3 regions of the Paenibacillus sp. sg306046 genome follow, and region 3 is predicted to be linked to each of the others. Evidence: predicted binding sites of a transcription regulator. Region 3 holds the regulator's gene; each other region holds the start of a gene.

Region 1 (6,010 bases), on a different contig from region 3:
GAGCACTTTGCCAAAGCCATTGGAAGCTTCGGTCAGACCAAGCGCTTTGCTTTCCGTGCCGTCATTGTATAAATCTCCGGCCAACGCCATTGCAATTGGCGCTGTTCCGGCTGCTCCGAGCCCTTGAAGCACCCGCCCGATCATCATCATGGTATAGGAGTTCCATACGGCGCCGAGGCCGGCCAGCACGCCTGCGCTGCCGTAAATAATCAAAGAAGGGATCATCACCGCTTTTCGCGACAGCCGGTCGGATAAATAACCCGATACCGGAATGACGAGTCCGGCTGTTACCGAAAACAAGGTGATCACGAGGCTGCTTTGCAGCTGGCTGATGCCAAGCCGCGTCTGCAGGTCCGGCAAAATCGGCACCAGCATGGAGTTGCCGAGTACCAGCACAAGCGGGACTGTCGCGAGGGCGATAAATTCCCAGATGAGCCCGCGCGAGCCGGAGGCTGCTGACGCCTGCTTGCCCGAGGCGGCCGATTGCTTGTGCGGCTGGACCTGCTCATCAGCGATGATGTCGTTTTCGAAGGTGATCGTAAGCCGCTTCCGTTTTGTTTTTTCCATAGCTGTGCTTGTACCTCCAGGGAAGCCAATTTTAGGAGTTACTATGCCCTGAAGCAGCGTATCCCATGCGAGTCCGACCTGCAACGGGCCGTACCGACGCCGGGAATGAATGGAACAAACGTGGGCATACTGTCAGGTACATCAAGCCGTAGAGGAGCCGAGCCTTTCATGAAAAAAACAAATGTACTGATCGGGCTGGCAGCGCTCGCACTGACAGCAACGGGACTGTGGCAGCAAGCCAGAAACGAGCCGCTAGCGCAGGCCGCCGCCGCCCCTGCGAAGCCGGTCATTGCCGTCAGCCAGCCTGTACCGACACAATCGCTTCAGGGGCTGGACGGCAAGGCGTATACGATCGGCGGCAAACGGGACAAGCCGATGCTGCTTAATTTCTGGGCGTCGTGGTGCGATCCGTGCCATGAGGAGGTGCCCGCTTTGAAGCAGGTTTATGAGCGGCACCGGGACAAGCTTGATTTGTACGCCGTCAATGTGACCAAAGGGGACCGGATGCAGGATGTTAAAGGCTTTGTCAGCCGTTATCGCCTGAATTTCCCTGTGCTGCTTGATACATCGGGCGGTGCGGCGCAAGATTACCGGATTTTATTTGTGCCAACCAGTTTCCTGATCGACAAGGAGGGGCGGCTGGCGGAAATCATCCATGTGCTGACGCCAGAGGAGCTGGAGCAGAAAATCCGCAAGCTTATCGGTGAATCGTCGACGGACGCTAACGGATAATCGCCAAAAAGCTGCAGAGCAGGTCCTGGACGGGGACCGCTCTGCAGCCGGGGCTGGTTACTGAAATTCAGGTTACTTTGTTTACAAGATAACCAGCGGTACGGGATTTCTTTACACGATGCACCGGATGATTCGCAAGCCGAGCCGTTCGAGCTGAACGGTTAATGGTTCACAAGGCCAAGCCGTTCCTGCTGCTCCTCCGGCTGCTTGCTGTCGGCACGCGTCTGATTCAGCAGCGCGTACCGAATGCTGTCCGCCAGCGCCTGCCAGCTTGCTTCAATAATATTTTCGGATACGCCAACGGTGCTCCAGGTGTTCTGGAAGTCGGACGACTCGATCAGCACGCGAACCTTGCCCGCCGTCGCATCCTTTTCATCAAGCACACGCACTTTATAGTCTGACAGGTGGATATTCTGGATGCCCGGATAATACTTCATTAAAGATTTGCGCAGCGCATTGTCGAGCGCATTCACCGGACCGTTGCCCTCGGCTGCGTTATAACAGGTTTGGCCATGAACCTTCAGCTTGACGATAGCCTCGGACACGACCGGCTGGTTCAGATTTTTGGCAACCATGATTTTGAAGGACTCCAGCGAAAACACTTCCTCCAGCTTGCCGTAGGCGTTGCGGATCAGCAGCTCAAGCGTCGCGTCGGCCCCCTCGAACTGGTAGCCTTGATGCTCCATCTCCTTGATCTGATCAATCAACTGCTTGGTTTGGACGTTATTGATGTCAAAGTCCAGTCCCAACTCCTGCGCCTTAAACACCAGATTGCTTTGTCCGGCCAGCTCGGATACGAGCACCCGCTGCTTGTTGCCGACCAGCTCCGGCTTCAGATGCTCGTACGTGCTGGAGTCACGGAGGATGGCCGAGACGTGGATGCCGCCCTTATGGGCGAATGCCGCCGCTCCTACATAAGGCTGGTTGATCGGCATATGCATATTCGCAATTTCACTTACATAACGCGCCACGCTTGTTAAGGCTGCCATTTGCTCGTCGCTGATCACGTTATATCCGAGCTTGAGCTGCAGAGTGGGCATGATGGATACAAGGTTGGCATTGCCACAGCGCTCGCCGTAGCCGTTGATGGTGCCCTGCACCTGGGTTGCTCCGGCCATCACGGCCGCCAAACTGTTGGCTACGCCCAGCTCGCAATCGTTATGGGCATGAATGCCGATAGGAACTTGCAGCTGCTGGCGCACTGCCGTGACAATTTCGCTGATCTCATGCGGCAGCGTCCCGCCGTTCGTATCGCACAGCACAACCCAGTCGGCCCCGGCCGCTTCCGCTTGGCGGATCGTCGACAGCGCGTAGTCCGGGTTATTTTTGTAACCGTCAAAGAAATGCTCGGCGTCATAGATGACTTCCAGTCCGTTTTGCTTCAGGTAATGGACGGAGTCGTAAATCATGGCCAAATTTTCTTCCAGCGTCGTCTGAATAGCGGTGTGTACGTGAAAATCCCAGGACTTTCCGAAAATTGTTGCGACGGAAACGCCGACTTCCAGAATCCGGTTCAGGTTGGCGTCCTGCGCAGCAAGCGTGTCTTTACGGCGCGTGCTGCCGAATGCGGTAATTTTGGCATGGCTCAGCTCAAGCTCCTTGACGCGGATAAAAAAGTCAATATCCTTGTTGTTGCTGCCCGGCCAGCCGCCTTCTATATAAGTAACCCCCAGGGCGTCGAGCTTCTGCGCAATTTTGAGCTTGTCCTCAACGGAGAGGCTGACGCCTTCTCCTTGCGTGCCGTCGCGAAGCGTCGTATCGAATATTTTTACCGTGCCAGTCATGGGAATCCTCCTGTTTCGTAATGGCTTGTCAAATGTAAATTCTAATTGTTGATTATAACACAATGTGGACGGGAGCGGGGGATGTTCGCCGAAAAAACATGGAGCAAGCGGCTGGCTGGCTGCCCTTTACGTGGCATTTATCAGATTTAGCGGGAATACGCCGACCTCTCGGGTCAGGGGGAAATTGCGTGATGTTTTTTGCGAACGTATGTGCTAAGATGAGTATGTGGTAAGGTAAAAGGAGGCTGGCGATGACTGGACGAATCCCTTCGCAGTCGGCAACACATGCGTATCCGGTGAACGGCCGGGTCATTTTGCATATCGACATGAACGCGTTCTATTGCTCTGTGCATGAGGCGGTTGAGCCTGAGCTGTACAGGGGCAAGGAGGTGGCTGTAGCCGGCAGCGTCGAGCTGCGCAAGGGGATTATTGTCACCTGCTCTTATCCGGCCCGCGCTCGCGGCGTCAAGACAGGGATGCTGGTCAGCCAGGCGCTCAAGCATTGTCCCGAGCTTCTGCTGATCCGGCCGGATTTTGACTTGTACCGGGATTTTTCCCGGCGATTTATGCGAATTGCCTATGAATATTCCCCCTTGGTCGAAACGATGTCCATCGACGAATGTTATGTCGATATTACCGGCTCCAAGTCTATGGGGACGCCGCTGGAAATTGCCGGGACGCTGCAGCGACGCATTCGCGAGGAGCTGGGGCTTCCTTGTTCGATCGGCATAGCGCCCAACAAGCTGCTAGCGAAGATGGCCTCCGATATGCGCAAGCCAAACGGTATTTCGGTGCTGCGCAAGCGCGATGTGCCGAATGTGCTCTGGCCCAGTCCCTGCGCGACCTTGTTCGGCATCGGCCAGAGAACGGCTGAAAAGCTGGTCCGTCTCAATATTCGCACGCTTGGCGAGCTGGCAAAAGCCGACGAGAAGCTGCTCATCCAGCAATTCGGGGTGCTGGGAAGCTGGCTGAAGCGAGCCGCTTGCGGAGAGGATGATTCACCGGTTAATCCGGAGCGGGAGCAAAGCAAGTCGATCGGGCATACGACAACTTTGCCGGTTAATATGACCAGACGCGCCGACCTGCACCGCGTGCTGCTGAATATCGCCGATCAGGTCGGACGCAGGCTGCGGCGCCAGGAGCTGCTGGCCCATACGGTGTCGATTACGGTGCGCGATCCCGATATGAAGACGATCACGCGCGCGGCGAAGCTGGCGGAGCCTACGGAGCATGCCGATGTATGTTATCGGACGGCCTGTCGGCTATTCGACGATTATTGGCAGGAAGGCGAGCCGGTCAGGCTGCTCGGCATCACCCTGCAAAGCTTGACTCCGCGCAGCGAGGCGGCTGTTCAGCTCGACTTGTTCAGCTACCAGCAGCAGCCGGTCAAGGAAAAGCTGAACCGGACGCTGGACGCGCTGCGCGACAAATTCGGCGAAAGCGCCGTGCTGACGGCGGGTATGCTAAGCGATGATCCGTCGGCTTTGATTCGCAACGGCAAGCTGCGCGGCACCTCGTTGCAGATGGACCATTTGCGGCTGAAGGGGCTGCACGAGGAGGACGGAGAACGGTGAAGCAAGCCCGCTCTCCGATGGGAATGAGAGGGATATTCAATTGTTTTCTATTTGAACTTTCCGTTTTTTTATAATATTATATGGTAGGATAAGAACCATTAAGTTGTACACCTATGTACACCTAAATTAGAGGAGGAAGATTGAATATGTCTAAATACACTTGGGTTGAGAAAGATACCTGTATCGCCTGTGGCGCCTGTGGCGCCACAGCTCCTGACATCTACGACTACGACGATGAGGGTCTTGCTGAGGTTATTTTTGACGGCGACGGCAACAAAGGCGTAACGGCAATTCCTGACGATCTGTACGACGATCTGCAGGATGCGCAAGACGGCTGCCCTACCGATTCGATCAAGGTTGCAGACACTCCTTTCAACTAAGCGGAACAAGCGGGCCGCTCCATCCAAAGACCTACCCTGACCAGTGCGGGGTAGGTCTTTTTTTAGCTTTTTTTGACGATTTATTTACGCCATCCTTCCGCTTTATATGGTAAGATGTAGGGGCTAGATTAATCCGCTGGGGGCTAGTTATGAAGAAGGAATTGAATAAATCGAACGTTATTTTGCTCGGCAATGGGCTGATCTTGCTGCTCTGTATTCTGCTTTTGTCATACGGAACGCTGCAGGTGCTTTCGAACCAGGTGACGTCCTGGAACTTGCAGGGAACGATGTCCCAGCAGCCGCATGAGGACATTGTCGTGGTCGGCATTGACGAGCAATCCATCAAGGAGGTAGGCCCTTATCCTTGGGACCGCAAGGAGTATGCTAAGCTGATCGCCAAGCTGGAGGAGGGCGGAGCAAAGGTCATTGCCTTCGATATCGAGTTATATACGTCGAGCAACAAGCCGGAGAGCGACCAGGCGCTCGCGGCTGAGCTGGCCAAGCATAAAAACATTATTTTGCCGTCCCATGCGCTGCTTGAAGGCGAATTTGACCGGAGCACAACGGTAAAGGCCGGCGAGCTGATCAAGGCGCGGAGCGTGCAGGAGCCGATTGAGCTGTTCAAGCCTTATGCCAACCGGGCGCACATTAATGCGGCGTTTGACCCGACGGACGGCGTTGTGCGGTTCAACTGGCTGCAGATTGATACGCCAGACGGGGTGTTCCCGTCGCTGGGTCTGGCGATGGCGCAGATGGCGGGCGTCAATGTGGACCGCTACCTGAATTTGCCCTTGATCAAGGACCGTCCGAAGTCCGAGATGATGATTCGCTGGGATGCGAAGGAATTTGATTTCGAGACGGTATCGTTTAATCAGGTGCTGCAGGGCAAGGTGCCTTCGTCCGTGTTCAAGGACCGTCTGGTGCTGGTCGGCTATGTTGCGCCAGGCTCTGATGAAGGGATCACGCCGATTGA
Region 2 (6,010 bases), on a different contig from region 3:
AATCCGCATGCTCGTCACTGATGATTTTTATGTTGCGTTTCGTCAGCTCACGCCGCAGCTCGTACATATCTTTGCTGATTTTGTTCATCACCACCTGGCCCGCAGCCAAATAAAGCTGCTTGAGCAGGTTAGGACTGCGCTCCAGATCATCCACGCTTTTTTGTACCATCGTCAGCATATGCGGCAATAAAATATAGTCGCGGATCATCGTAAGCTCCCCCGAGGTAGGCCGAGACGTCTTTGGCGGGTCGTTTCGATGTTCGTATTGCTCTTGATGTTCGGTGAGCAGCATTTTTGATTTCCACCGCTCGTTGCCGTCCAGCTTGCTCATCTGTAATGACCTCCGATCTGTTCCGCTCGTTCTCGCGCTACTCCGGCTTTTAACACAGAGGAAGCCCGCATAATCGCCGTACTGCCAAACTTGTCCTTGATGTCATCCGTCACTTTTTCCAAGCTATACGCTTTCTCCCGGTCCTCGAACAAGGTAAGCTGATAGACGCGGTCATCCACCAGCCGTGTGAGCGAAAGCTGCAAATGACTGACAGGCTTGCCGCTCCAATAGGTCCGGAAAATCCGGAGCACTGCTGCAGCTATTTCATGCGAAAGTGAGGTAGGCTGCTCCAGCGTTACCTGCCGGCTAAATCCGGCAGACCTGCCTCCATCGTTCTCCGCTGCGCCAACGGTCACCACCTGGCCCATATAACCGTACCTTCTGCTGCGGCGGCATACCTCCACGACCAACTCCAGCAGGACCACCTCAATATCCTCCTGCTTCCCGTACAAGCTGCTGCGCAGCACCTTCCCGTGGCTAATTGATTTCAACGGGCTGCGAATGCTCGGCACAACCGGGCTCGGATCAATGCCCCTTGCCGTCTGCCAATAGTACTCGGCTTGAATATCGCTTTGCTTGCCCATCTCCCGGCGCATGCGCCGTTTGAAGTCGGCCAATTCCAAGCGTGCAATGTCCCCAATCGTCGTTAATCCCATATGCATAAAATGACGGGTCATTCGCGACGCGACCATAAACATGCGGTGGACCGGCAGCGGCCACAGCTCCGATTCGATATTGTCAACGCCGAGCCGGAAAATGCCCTCAGGCGTTTTTTTCGCGAAATTGTCCGTCGCCATCTTGGCTAATATTTTGGTTGGCCCGATGCCGCAGCGCGTCCAAACGCCGGTTGACAGCAGCACGCGGGCCTGGATTTGCCGGGCCATTTCTTCTGGAGAAGCAAACCACGCTCTGGAGCCGGTAACATCGAGAAATTGCTCGTCAATGCTGTACGGCTCCACCTGATCGCTAAACGATTCCAGAATCTCCGTAATCAACAAAGATACGGTGATGTAGGTTTGCATCCGCGGCCGAATGATGTGTAAGCCCGGACACTTGGCAAGCGCCTCGCCTATTCGTTCAGCCGTCGTGACGCCGTGAGCCTTGGCGACTGGACAAGCCGCGAGAATGATGCCGGAGCGGCGTGCCGGATCGCCGACAGCTACCGGCTTGTCTTTTAACGCAGGATGAGCCGCTTTTTCAATGGACGCGTAGAACGATTGGCCGTCGGCCAGCAAAATTGTGCGGGCGGCTTCTCCGACGCCGCGAATCATCGCTGCTGTACCTGCAGGCGAGCCAGCAGAGCGGTCAGCTCGGCTTTGATCAGACTGCGGAGCAGCTTGAAGTGGTGAATGTATCCGCGTACCTTGTACTCCGCTTCGATGCCTTGGGCGTTCATCGTGGTGGTCAGCACCTGCAGCTGCTGTCTTCTCATCTTTGCCTTGCTCGCCTGCAATTCCAGATGAATCCGGGCTTCCAGCTGCTCCAGATAAGCCAGCACATGCGCATACACCAGCTTATCTCGGTGCCGGCTCAGCTCATCCATGTCCCGGAGCAGCATATCCCGCAGCACCGGCAGCAGCACGCATGCTTTAATGACCTGCAAATCTTCCTCTTGCTCGATTGTTGGATTCATCCCGCTCATCCCGCCTTTCACGAACGTATATTCTTATTTATTATATACCGAACAAACGTTCCTTATGCAACGGTATTTTGTGGAAGCAGGCCGGGAAATGAAAAAAAACCAACGAAAACATTCGTTGGCTGTTGGCTGGCAAACATTATTCGATGGTTTGGCTGCTCCTCATCCCGCTAAAAGCCGCTGCGGACCGTCTCCTTGCCGTCATCGAGGAGATCAGCTCCATGGCCTGTTCCGCCATTGGCGAACACCGCATTAGCCTGGCAGCGCGGCGAGCTGAGCCGTATAGCAGCTTCCGAACAGCGGAACAGCGTATTGCCGGTGATCACGTTAGCGCGGCAAACGGCGCCTGCCTTCTCGCCCAGCACCGACAGCTGGATGCCTGTCTTCGCCCGGCGTACCTCATTGCCCGTCACCGTGTTCTCGTCGCTGTTCAGCAGCGCGATGCCTGCCGGGCAATCGACCAGCTGATTGCCGATCAGCTGATTGCCTGTCGGACGCTCCGTTTCAGCCGCCGCATCCCCCTCCAGCGCAATGCCTGCTTCCGCAGCGCGCACGATCGTATTGCCGGCGATTCGATTATCCACACAATAACCGCGCAGCACAATCCCCTGCTTGCAGCTCGTGTCTCCTTTGTCAAGACCGGCCGCAGTCACCTGATTGCCCTCGATCCGCAGACCGATGCAGGGCTGCAGCGGCGAGGATACCGTAATCAGGGAAGCTTTGCAGGCTGCCGCCACATTGCCGGTCACAACGGAATACGAGCAGCCGGCCGTCACGTAAATACACGGCTTGTCCATCTGGCTGAACCGGTTGTCCGCCACCAGATTGCCCTCTCCCGCCTCCAGGTAAACCCCATGCCCTTGTCCCGCGCTGTCGCTGGAAATAAGCGTATCGAAATCACACTCGCGGATGGTCGTCTGCTTGCTGTTTCTTGCGCCGATGCCGTTCACAATCCAGTAGAAGGCGCAGTTCTGCACCGTCACCTGCTCGCAATCCTTGAGGTCAATTCCCCGCTCGACCAGCTCGGTCTGCGTGCTGGCGGAAATGGAGCCTTGACCCTGGAAGGACAGATGCTCGATCAGGGCCTTCTTCACCTTGTTGCCGAGCAGCAGCGGTATGCCGAGCCGGCTGGACTTGATTGTCGTCGCGCCAACGCCGTCCCCGACCAGCCTTACTCCGGACAACAAAACGAGGCTGGAGTTGATGTAATACGTCCCCGCAGGCAGGTAAACCGTGCCGCCAAACCGCCCGGTTCCGGCGGCCTGAATCGCCGCCTGAATGGCCGAGGCGTCATTTTCATGGGAAAAGCCGTTGCCCTTCGCACCGTAGTCCTTCACATTCAGCCAGCCGGCTGCTGCGCCCGGCAGCTGAGCAAGCGGAGCCGCCGCAGCCGGCTGCAGGCCTCCTCCGCCGAGCATCAGTCCCGCCGCCGTCGTGCCCATCGCCGCGATCAGCTTGCGCCGTGACCATTTCTTGTCCTGCTGTGAATCCGCATCCATGGACATCCCGCTCCCCTCAGCCAAATTGTATATAAGTTAAATAAATGCTGTATACGCTACCTATAAAAATTATAACTTTGCGCAAGCGCTTTGACAATTCATAGTTTCCAGCAGGGCCGTCACGCAATAAGGCGCCCCGGCCACTTGACAGTGTGGCTGCGGAGCGCCCTGGCTTGCCTCATCACGGAGACACCGGACTACCGGAACATCGTCCATAGCTTGATCAGATGAAACGTATTGTTCGGGTCAATCTTCTGTGAAATCACAAAGTTTACGAGATGCTCGGCCTGCTGGTCCGTCACCTTTTCCCCCAGCGCCTTGGTCAGCACGCTGACGAAACGCCGAACCTTCATCCGATCCTGCAAATCAGCCTTCGTGACGCCGTGCAAAATCATTTTTACCCGTTCCTTCGTTTCCGGATGCTTCATCTTCTGCTTGATCCGCTCAATCTGGACGGGATCGAAGCCGTGCTTCAAATAACTCACGAACGCGCACCTCCGCCTGTCTCTGACTTTGTCGCCTAGCCTACAAACTAAGTCTATGACGGAGAGCTTGTCTATGTGTACCGATTTGTTGATCAAATTCACTACGCCGTCGCAGCGCCCGGTTCGTGAGGCTTCCTCAAGCTAGTCCAGCAGCTCGCTGTCGAAAATATGTTCGCGCTGCAGGAACGCCCGCAGCGGCAAGTACGGCGCGCCCGTCCAAAATTCGGGCTGCTTGACCAGCTCCGCCGCATCGTCGCGCGCCTGCTCCATCGTTTCGAAATCCGCCGCCATATCGGCGAGCCGGAAGTCGGGCACCCCGCTTTGCTTCGTGCCGAAAAAGTCGCCCGGTCCGCGCAATTCCAGATCACGCCGGGCAATTTCGAAGCCGTCGTTCGTATCGGTCATCGCCTTCATTCGCTCTTTGCCGATTTCATTTTTCGGATCGGCGATCAGCACGCAATACGATTGATGCTCGCCGCGTCCGACACGCCCGCGCAGCTGGTGCAGCTGCGACAAGCCGAAGCGGTCAGCGTCGTAGACAACCATCAGCGTCGAATTCGGCACGTCCACGCCGACCTCGATGACCGTTGTCGATACGAGCACCTGGATGCTCCCTTCACTGAACTCCCGCATGATGGCATCCTTCTCGGCCGCAGGCATCCGCCCATGCAGCAGCCCTACCCGGTACGCAGGGAAAGCAAACTGCAGCTGGGCATGAATATCAATGGCGTTCTGCACGTCCAGCTTCTCCGACTCCTCGATCAGCGGGCAGATGACATAAGCCTGTCTGCCTGCCTCCACCTCCCGGCTGATAAAGCCAAGCACCCGCTCCAGCAGCGTATGCGGCACCGCATACGTCAGGATCGGCTTGCGCCCCTTCGGCAGCTCGCGCAGCGTCGACACATCAAGATCGCCGAACGCCGTAATCGCCAGCGTACGGGGGATCGGCGTCGCGGTCATCGACAGCACGTCCGGATTCATCCCCTTGCGCCGCAGCACGCTGCGCTGGTTCACCCCGAAGCGATGCTGCTCGTCGGTAACAACAAGTCCCAGCGACCGAAAAAAAACGTCCTCCTGGATCAGCGCATGCGTGCCTACCACGACGTCCACCAGCCCCAGCTGCAGCGAGCCGAGCACCTCGCGCCGCTGGCGGGCGGTCAAGCTGCCGGTCAGCAGCGCCGTCTGAATGCCGTACGGCTCGAACAGCCGGTCAAGCGACCGCTTGTGCTGCTCCGCCAATATTTCCGTCGGCACCATCAGCGCTCCCTGGTAGCCGGCCTTCACCACGGCAAACAATGAAATAGCCGCCACGACGGTTTTCCCTGCTCCGACATCGCCCTGCAGCAGCCTGTTCATACAAAACGGCTGCTGCAAATCGTCGAGAATTTCCGCAGTCACCTTTTTCTGCGAATCGGTCAGCGTAAAGGGCAGCGCGCGCACAAAAGCGCGGACGGCAGGCAAATCAACCGGATGGGCGACACCGTCCGCCCGCTTGTGATTCAGCGCCCGGTACGCCTGCAGCTTGAGCTGGAACAAAAACAGCTCCTCGTATACCATCCGCCGCCGCGCCCGCTGACCGCGCGCCAGCTCGCCCGGCATATGCAGCAGGCTGATTGCCGTCTTGCGCGGAAGCAGTTCATATTTGCGCAGCAGCTCGGCGGGCAGCACCTCCGGGATGAGCTCGGCGAACTGGAGCAGCGCCTGCTTCGTGATTTGCCGGAACCATTTCTGCGTCAGCGCCGCGGTGAGCGAATAAACCGGCTGCAGCGTACCTGTCTGGGAGCTGCTTTGCCCTGGAAATTCGGCCTCCGTCACCGTCAGCTGCGAGCGCTTCTGATCCCACTTGCCTGTCAGTACGAGCTCGGCTCCATTCACCAGCTTGTCCTTCATAAAATGCCGGTTGAACCAGACGGTCGTCACAAACCACGTATCGACCATTACCTTGCACGTCATCCGCGACTTGGTCCGGCCGGACATCTGCAGCAGCGGAATGCCGACGACCCGGGCCTGCACCGTAATTTTGTCTCCATCCTTCACCTCGGTCAAGTCGCGCAGC
Region 3 (6,010 bases):
AGAAACGGTCTTCGAACCCAATACATCAGCAGCGCCAGCAAAATGTAGCTGGCCCCGGTTACCCAATACATCGTTTCCTGCCCAGGAATTTGGCTAAAGGTTACAAAACAGAACACTCCGGTAGCTGTCAACAGCATCGGCAGGAGCCAGCTGCGCCCTTTGAAGGTCACGGAGCCGTCCGTCGACTTAACCGCAGTGCTGGTGCTGCCGCTTTTATTACGCTGCGCTGATAATTTGGTATTTTTGCGCACCATACGTTCCCACTTGCGAGATGACATCGTTTAATCCCCTTATCCTTATGCACGTCTTATAGTTCGCGGCGAAACTTCTCAATAAAACGGTACGGGTATTCAGAAGGCAACGCACTGACCTGATCCAGCCGATTCCAGTGATCATCAGAAAGCTTCCAGCCGGTTGTCCCCATATTATCCTCATATTGACCCAACGTACGCGCGCCGAAGATTGGAGAAGTAATGCCAGGCTGATGAATCAGCCAGTTCAGAGCAATCTGAGCGGGCGACTTGCCGGTTTCTCTTGCAACGGCCAGCAGCTCGTCTAAAATACGGAAGTTTTTATCCGTGCTGCGCAGCTCCCATCTGCTTTCCCCGGCTTTCGCCGCCAGCCTGCCTTCGCTTGGCTCGACTCCGCGTTCATACCGCCCTGTCAGAAAACCGCCGCCGAGCGGCGCCCATGGAATAATCCCAACGTTTTCCTCCAGACAAAGCGGGATAACCTCACGATCCATCTCACGGCTGACCAGACTGTACTGCGGCTGAACGGAAATAAACCGCGCATAGCGGTTAAAATCGCTGATCCCTAACGCCTTCATCAATTGATAGGCGAGAAAGTTCGAACAGCCGATATAACGTACCTTGCCGCTGGAAACCAGATCATCCAAGGTGCGCAGCGTTTCTTCGATCGGTGTCAGGTGGTCCCCGACATGAACCTGATACAAATCAATGTAATCGGTTTGCAGCCGTTTCAGGCTGTCATGAACCCCATCCAAAATATGCTTGCGTGACAGACCGCGTTCATTGACGCCGGAACCGACAGCCATTCTGACCTTAGTCGCCAGTACGATATCAGAACGGCGATGGCGGATCGCTTTGCCGACGATCTCCTCCGATTTACCTGATACGTACACGTTAGCGGTATCAATAAAATTGCCGCCCTGCTCCAGGAAGCGGTCTATCATATGGATGGAGTCGCTTTCGCTCGTTGAAGAACCAAACGTCATCGTACCTAAACAAAGCTCAGACACAACAAGACCGCTTTTCCCCAAAATCCGATAGTTCATGCCGACCCCCGCCCTTTACTTCTTCTCGTCATCCTCATCCACAAACTTGATATTGTCGAGTTGACTGCGCAAGGAAGATTTGAACGATTGGATATATTTGGCTCGCAGCTCGTTCCGCTCCTCCAGTTCTGACTCGGTTAATCCTTCGGCCTTCGCTTTGCGGGCCAGCTCATTAATCCTTTTGACTGTTTCATCGTGATCCGCTTCCTGCATACTGATCCTCCTTGCCCCTTCCTTGTCCTGAATAGCTCAAATTATACTTTGACATTCCGGGCATGTATTGTCAAGAGAAGGCTTGAGGAGATCGGAAATCACGAACGTTCGCGCTTTTAAGGAAGCAGCAGCTTTTGACCGGACCGCAAGGAGGAATCCTTCATTCCGTTCAACTTTTTTATTTCATATATATAAACCTGAATGTTCACATCAGGCGATTTATGTGCCGAAGCGATCCTCCAGAGCGTGTCCCCGTTGTTTACAACGATCGACATCTGTGCTTTCGTCTGTGGACCTGCCGCATAGGCGTCCGAGTGATCAAGCAGCATCGTGATCAGGAAGCTCGTCAGAAGCAGCACCCCAAGCGCAGCAGTTATGACAGCAACACGCTCCTCCCGCGTGGCCCTCCTGCGTAAAGCTCTTTTTCTGTCGGCGCCATAACCTGTATCTTGAAATGCAATGGTTTGAATCATCTCGCAGCCCCCCCAAACATTCGTTCTGTCTATATCCTAAATTATCACGAACAAACGTTTGCGTCAATCGTTTTTTTCGAACTTATGTTTGTACGAACGGTTATTCTGTGATATACTTCGACATAACGATTCCCTATCATTGGAGTGATACGATGAGCAAAATTTCTTCTCGCCAGCAAGCGATTCTTAACTTCATCAAAACAGAAGTAAAAGATAAGGGCTACCCGCCTTCCGTCCGTGAAATCGGCGAAGCGGTCGGACTTGCCTCTAGCTCCACTGTCCATGGCCACCTGGAACGACTTGAGAAAAAAGGTCTGATCCGACGCGACCCGACGAAACCGCGGGCGATTGAGATTTTGGACGGCGCATCCGGTGACGGAGCATTTGCTGTCGCCGTAGCCCGCGTCCCGCTGATCGGCCGGGTAACAGCTGGCGTTCCGATCACGGCAACTGAAAATATCGAGGATTACTTCCCGCTGCCTACGCATTTTGTCGGCGAGCATAACGTGTTTATGCTCAGTGTTATTGGCGAAAGCATGATTGATGCCGGCATTCATAACGGCGATTATGTCATCGTTCGCCAGCAGCAAACGGCCAACAACGGCGATATCGTAGTTGCCATGACCGAAGAAGATGAAGCAACGGTCAAAACCTTCTACAAAGAAAAAGACCATATTCGCCTGCAGCCGGAAAACCCGACGATGGACCCGCTGCGGTTAACGAACGTCTCCATTCTCGGCAAAGTCATCGGCGTATTCCGCAATATTCATTAACTCGCTTCCGCCAAACGCAACAGCCAGGTTGACAGAGCGTCTGGTTTCCGATCACTATACATCCGTTCGCCAAACGACAAAACCCGTCAGACTGTCACCATGCTCCGGTGATGCAGCCTGACGGGTTTTTAACTGTCCATGAATTTTCAGGCGGCTAGGGACTAACAAACTTATCCCGTACCCAGCGCAGCAGAGCAATCACAAAATGTCTGGATCATGCTCCTGCGCCAGCCGCTCCTGCACAGCCTCCACACTTGCCCGGTAATAGTCGGTCGCCAGACGACTTTGAAACCCGCAGGCGCGGTACAAGCTGCAAGCCGGTTCATTGCGGCTGTCAACATCCAGCACAAGCCATGTCGCGCCTGCCGCCCGAGCCTCCTGTTCCATTAAACCAAGCAGCTCCCTTCCCAGCCCAGTCCGCTGACGGGCAGGATGAATGCCGAAGCCATACATCGTAGCTTCAGCTTCTTCTAGCAGCAAGCCGCAAATGCCCGCCAGCTCGCCGTCTGTCATCGCTGCATACTCCACCCGATTGGCAGAAGCGATTCCGTTCTCAAAGCGAACCAATCCTTCCTCTATCCTGGTATGAAATACAGCATTCGACAGCTGGGCAAACGGCTGCAAATCTTCACCTGGCTTGATCCTGCGCAGCGAGATTCGCCCCGTCCCTTTCGCGTTCGAACTCATTGATCCAACTTGGCGACAAAGCGTATATTCCGTATAAGCATAGACTGCTCCCAGCCGCCGCAAGAAGGAATGGGCCGCCGTTGCTTCGGGCGCGGTCAAAAACAACAGCTCCCTGATCTGATGCTGCGCCAATAAATGTGCCGCCTGCGCGACCAAAGCGGTGAAATAACCGCGGACTCTGCTCTGCGGACGCGTAAAGCCGGACAATTCCGCTTCATCCAAGCCCGGCGCAAACAAGCTCACAAAGCTGGCAAGCTGCCCTTGCTCCTCCATCAGCAAATAAGCGGGCATATCACGCTTGCTATTGAAGGAGGTATCCAGATGCACGGGAATTTGGAAGCCGTCCGCTTGCTCAGCCTGCGCGTGAAGCAGCCGGACTTGCTCCTGCTCGGTTTCACTCAAACTTGCCTGGACCCGAAGAATCGCGTTCGCCATCGTGTCCACCGCCCTTCCTCATTTGCTTTGACTGCTCCTGCATTCAACCTGTCTGCACCCAAGTAAAATTCACCCGAGTCCGTCCAAAAATGAGCAACCGCGTGCCGTAACATAAAAAACGGGCGTCCGGTTTCCCGAACCCCCGTTACTGCGTCAGCTTTTAATACAACGTTAAATACTGCTCTCTCTCCCAAGCGTGTACCTGCGTCCGATAGATGTCCCATTCGATTTCCTTCAGCTCAACGAAGTGAGCCAAGGCGTGATCGCCCAGCGCATCGCAGATGACATCGTCGCGAAGCAACTCGTCAAGCGCCTGCTTCAGGTTAACCGGCAAGCTTGGAATACCTTGCTCCTCCCGCTCCTCTTCGGACATCACATAAATGTTGCGGTCCGTCGGAGGCGGCAGCTGCATTTTGTTCTTGATCCCGTCCAAGCCGGCCTTCAGCATAACCGCAAGCGCCAGGTAAGGGTTGGCTGCCGGGTCCGGGTTGCGAACTTCCACGCGTGTGCTAAGACCGCGGGATGCCGGGATGCGGATCATCGGGCTGCGGTTGCTTGCCGACCAAGCTACGTAACAAGGCGCTTCGTAGCCTGGTACGAGACGCTTGTACGAGTTGACGGTAGGGTTCGTAATCGCAGCGAATGCACGCGCATGGCGCAAAATGCCAGCCATATAATAACGGGCCGTCGCACTCAAGCCGAGCTTGTCGCTTTCATCGTAGAACGAGTTTTCATTGCCGCGGAACAGCGACTGGTGCGCATGCATCCCGGAACCGTTTACGCCGAACAACGGCTTAGGCATGAAGGTCGCATGCAAGCCATGCTGACGGGCAACCGTTTTAACAACAAGCTTAAACGTTTGAATTTGGTCGGCAGCTTTGATAGCATCGGCATATTTGAAGTCAATTTCATGCTGGCCAGGAGCTACCTCATGGTGGGACGCTTCAATTTCAAAACCCATTTCTTCCAGCGTCAGCACGATTTCACGACGGCAGTTCTCGCCAAGATCGGTCGGCGCCAGATCGAAATATCCGCCCTGGTCATTCAGCTCCAGCGTAGGGTTCCCCTTCTCATCGGTCTTAAACAGGAAAAATTCCGGTTCAGGTCCAACGTTCATCGCGGTATATCCCATCTCCTCGGCTTCCTTCAAGGCAGCCTTCAGGATGCCGCGGGGATCGCCAGGAAACGGACGCCCGTCCGGCAAATAAATATCGCAGATCAGACGCGCTACGCGGTCTTCCGTCACCCAAGGGAAAATAACCCACGTAGACAGATCCGGATACAGGTACATATCGGATTCCTCAATGCGTACATAGCCTTCAATCGAGGAGCCGTCAAACATCATTTTATTGTCCAACGCCTTTTCCAGCTGGCTGACCGGAATTTCGACGTTTTTGATCGTTCCAAGAAGATCGGTGAATTGCAGGCGAATAAAGCGGACGTTCTGTTCCTTTGCAATACGCAAAATATCTTCTTTGGTAAAGAGTTTATCCGTCACTGTAAAATCTCCTCCTCAGTATACAATCATAAGATCGGCAGAGCCTGGCTCTACTTTCTGAAAAACCTGGACAACTCGCCTTGAATCAAAGATACGGAATTGGGACGCTTGCCCCCGCCCAGCAGCTGCTGCTTGAGCATTTTGTGCAGCTGGGAATCCGTCAGCTCGCGCCGCTTAACCTCGGATTGCTCACTGACAATGGTGGCCTCCTCCGAATCTTTGTCGACGGGCAGCAGCACCTGCTTGATGCCGGCGATATTTACGCCCTTTTCAATCAAATCCTTGATCTCAAGCAGCCGCTCCACGTCGTTAAATGAATACAAACGCTGATTGCCGCCTGTTCTTGCCGGTATGACCAACTCATGCTGCTCGTAATACCGGATTTGTCTGGCTGTCAAATCAGTCAGCTTCATCACGATACCGATTGGAAAAAGGGCCATATTTCTGCGGATATCATCACCCATGACCATCACCCCTAACACAGAAAAAACCTTACTCTTATTGTAGCTTCGATCCTAAAAAGTGTCAAGTTGTGTTAGGTTCGTGAAATATGTAAGCAATGATTACAATAAATTACGGTCCTTCATCGTTTGCAGCGCCGTCAGCACACCCAGCTTGCAATGCGAATACGTCA

Evidence for each region. Region 3 encodes LexA, which represses DNA repair genes until DNA is damaged. Its sites were predicted from a motif close to CGAACATATGTTCG; they were not measured.
Region 1: the regulator LexA is predicted to act here: its motif matches at 3,285-3,298, upstream of AC6ROY_RS17160 (DNA polymerase IV).
Region 2: the regulator LexA is predicted to act here: its motif matches at 2,013-2,026, upstream of AC6ROY_RS05140 (YhjD family protein).

The regions. Positions count from the first base shown of each region.
Region 1 covers NZ_JCAMRT010000016.1:98,347-104,356, forward strand. Annotated here, with positions in the region: gene AC6ROY_RS17145 (MFS transporter) at 1-567, opposite strand, end outside; gene AC6ROY_RS17150 (TlpA family protein disulfide reductase) at 736-1,299, shown strand; gene cimA (citramalate synthase) at 1,461-3,083, opposite strand; gene AC6ROY_RS17160 (DNA polymerase IV) at 3,335-4,657, shown strand; gene AC6ROY_RS17165 (ferredoxin) at 4,804-5,037, shown strand; gene AC6ROY_RS17170 (CHASE2 domain-containing protein) at 5,187-6,010, shown strand, end outside.
Region 2 covers NZ_JCAMRT010000004.1:60,347-66,356, reverse strand. Annotated here, with positions in the region: gene AC6ROY_RS05150 (YhjD family protein) at 1-331, opposite strand, end outside; gene AC6ROY_RS05145 (DNA polymerase IV) at 328-1,602, opposite strand; gene AC6ROY_RS05140 (YhjD family protein) at 1,599-1,964, opposite strand; gene AC6ROY_RS05135 (right-handed parallel beta-helix repeat-containing protein) at 2,141-3,469, opposite strand; gene AC6ROY_RS05130 (stage VI sporulation protein F) at 3,667-3,954, opposite strand; gene recG (ATP-dependent DNA helicase RecG) at 4,096-6,010, opposite strand, start outside.
Region 3 covers NZ_JCAMRT010000020.1:82,365-88,374, reverse strand. Annotated here, with positions in the region: gene AC6ROY_RS19395 (hypothetical protein) at 1-254, opposite strand, end outside; gene AC6ROY_RS19390 (aldo/keto reductase) at 308-1,297, opposite strand; gene AC6ROY_RS19385 (DUF896 domain-containing protein) at 1,313-1,510, opposite strand; gene AC6ROY_RS19380 (LysM peptidoglycan-binding domain-containing protein) at 1,627-1,983, opposite strand; gene lexA (transcriptional repressor LexA) at 2,136-2,756, shown strand; gene AC6ROY_RS19370 (GNAT family N-acetyltransferase) at 2,955-3,878, opposite strand; gene glnA (type I glutamate--ammonia ligase) at 4,039-5,376, opposite strand; gene AC6ROY_RS19360 (MerR family transcriptional regulator) at 5,427-5,840, opposite strand; gene AC6ROY_RS19355 (methionine gamma-lyase family protein) at 5,940-6,010, opposite strand, start outside.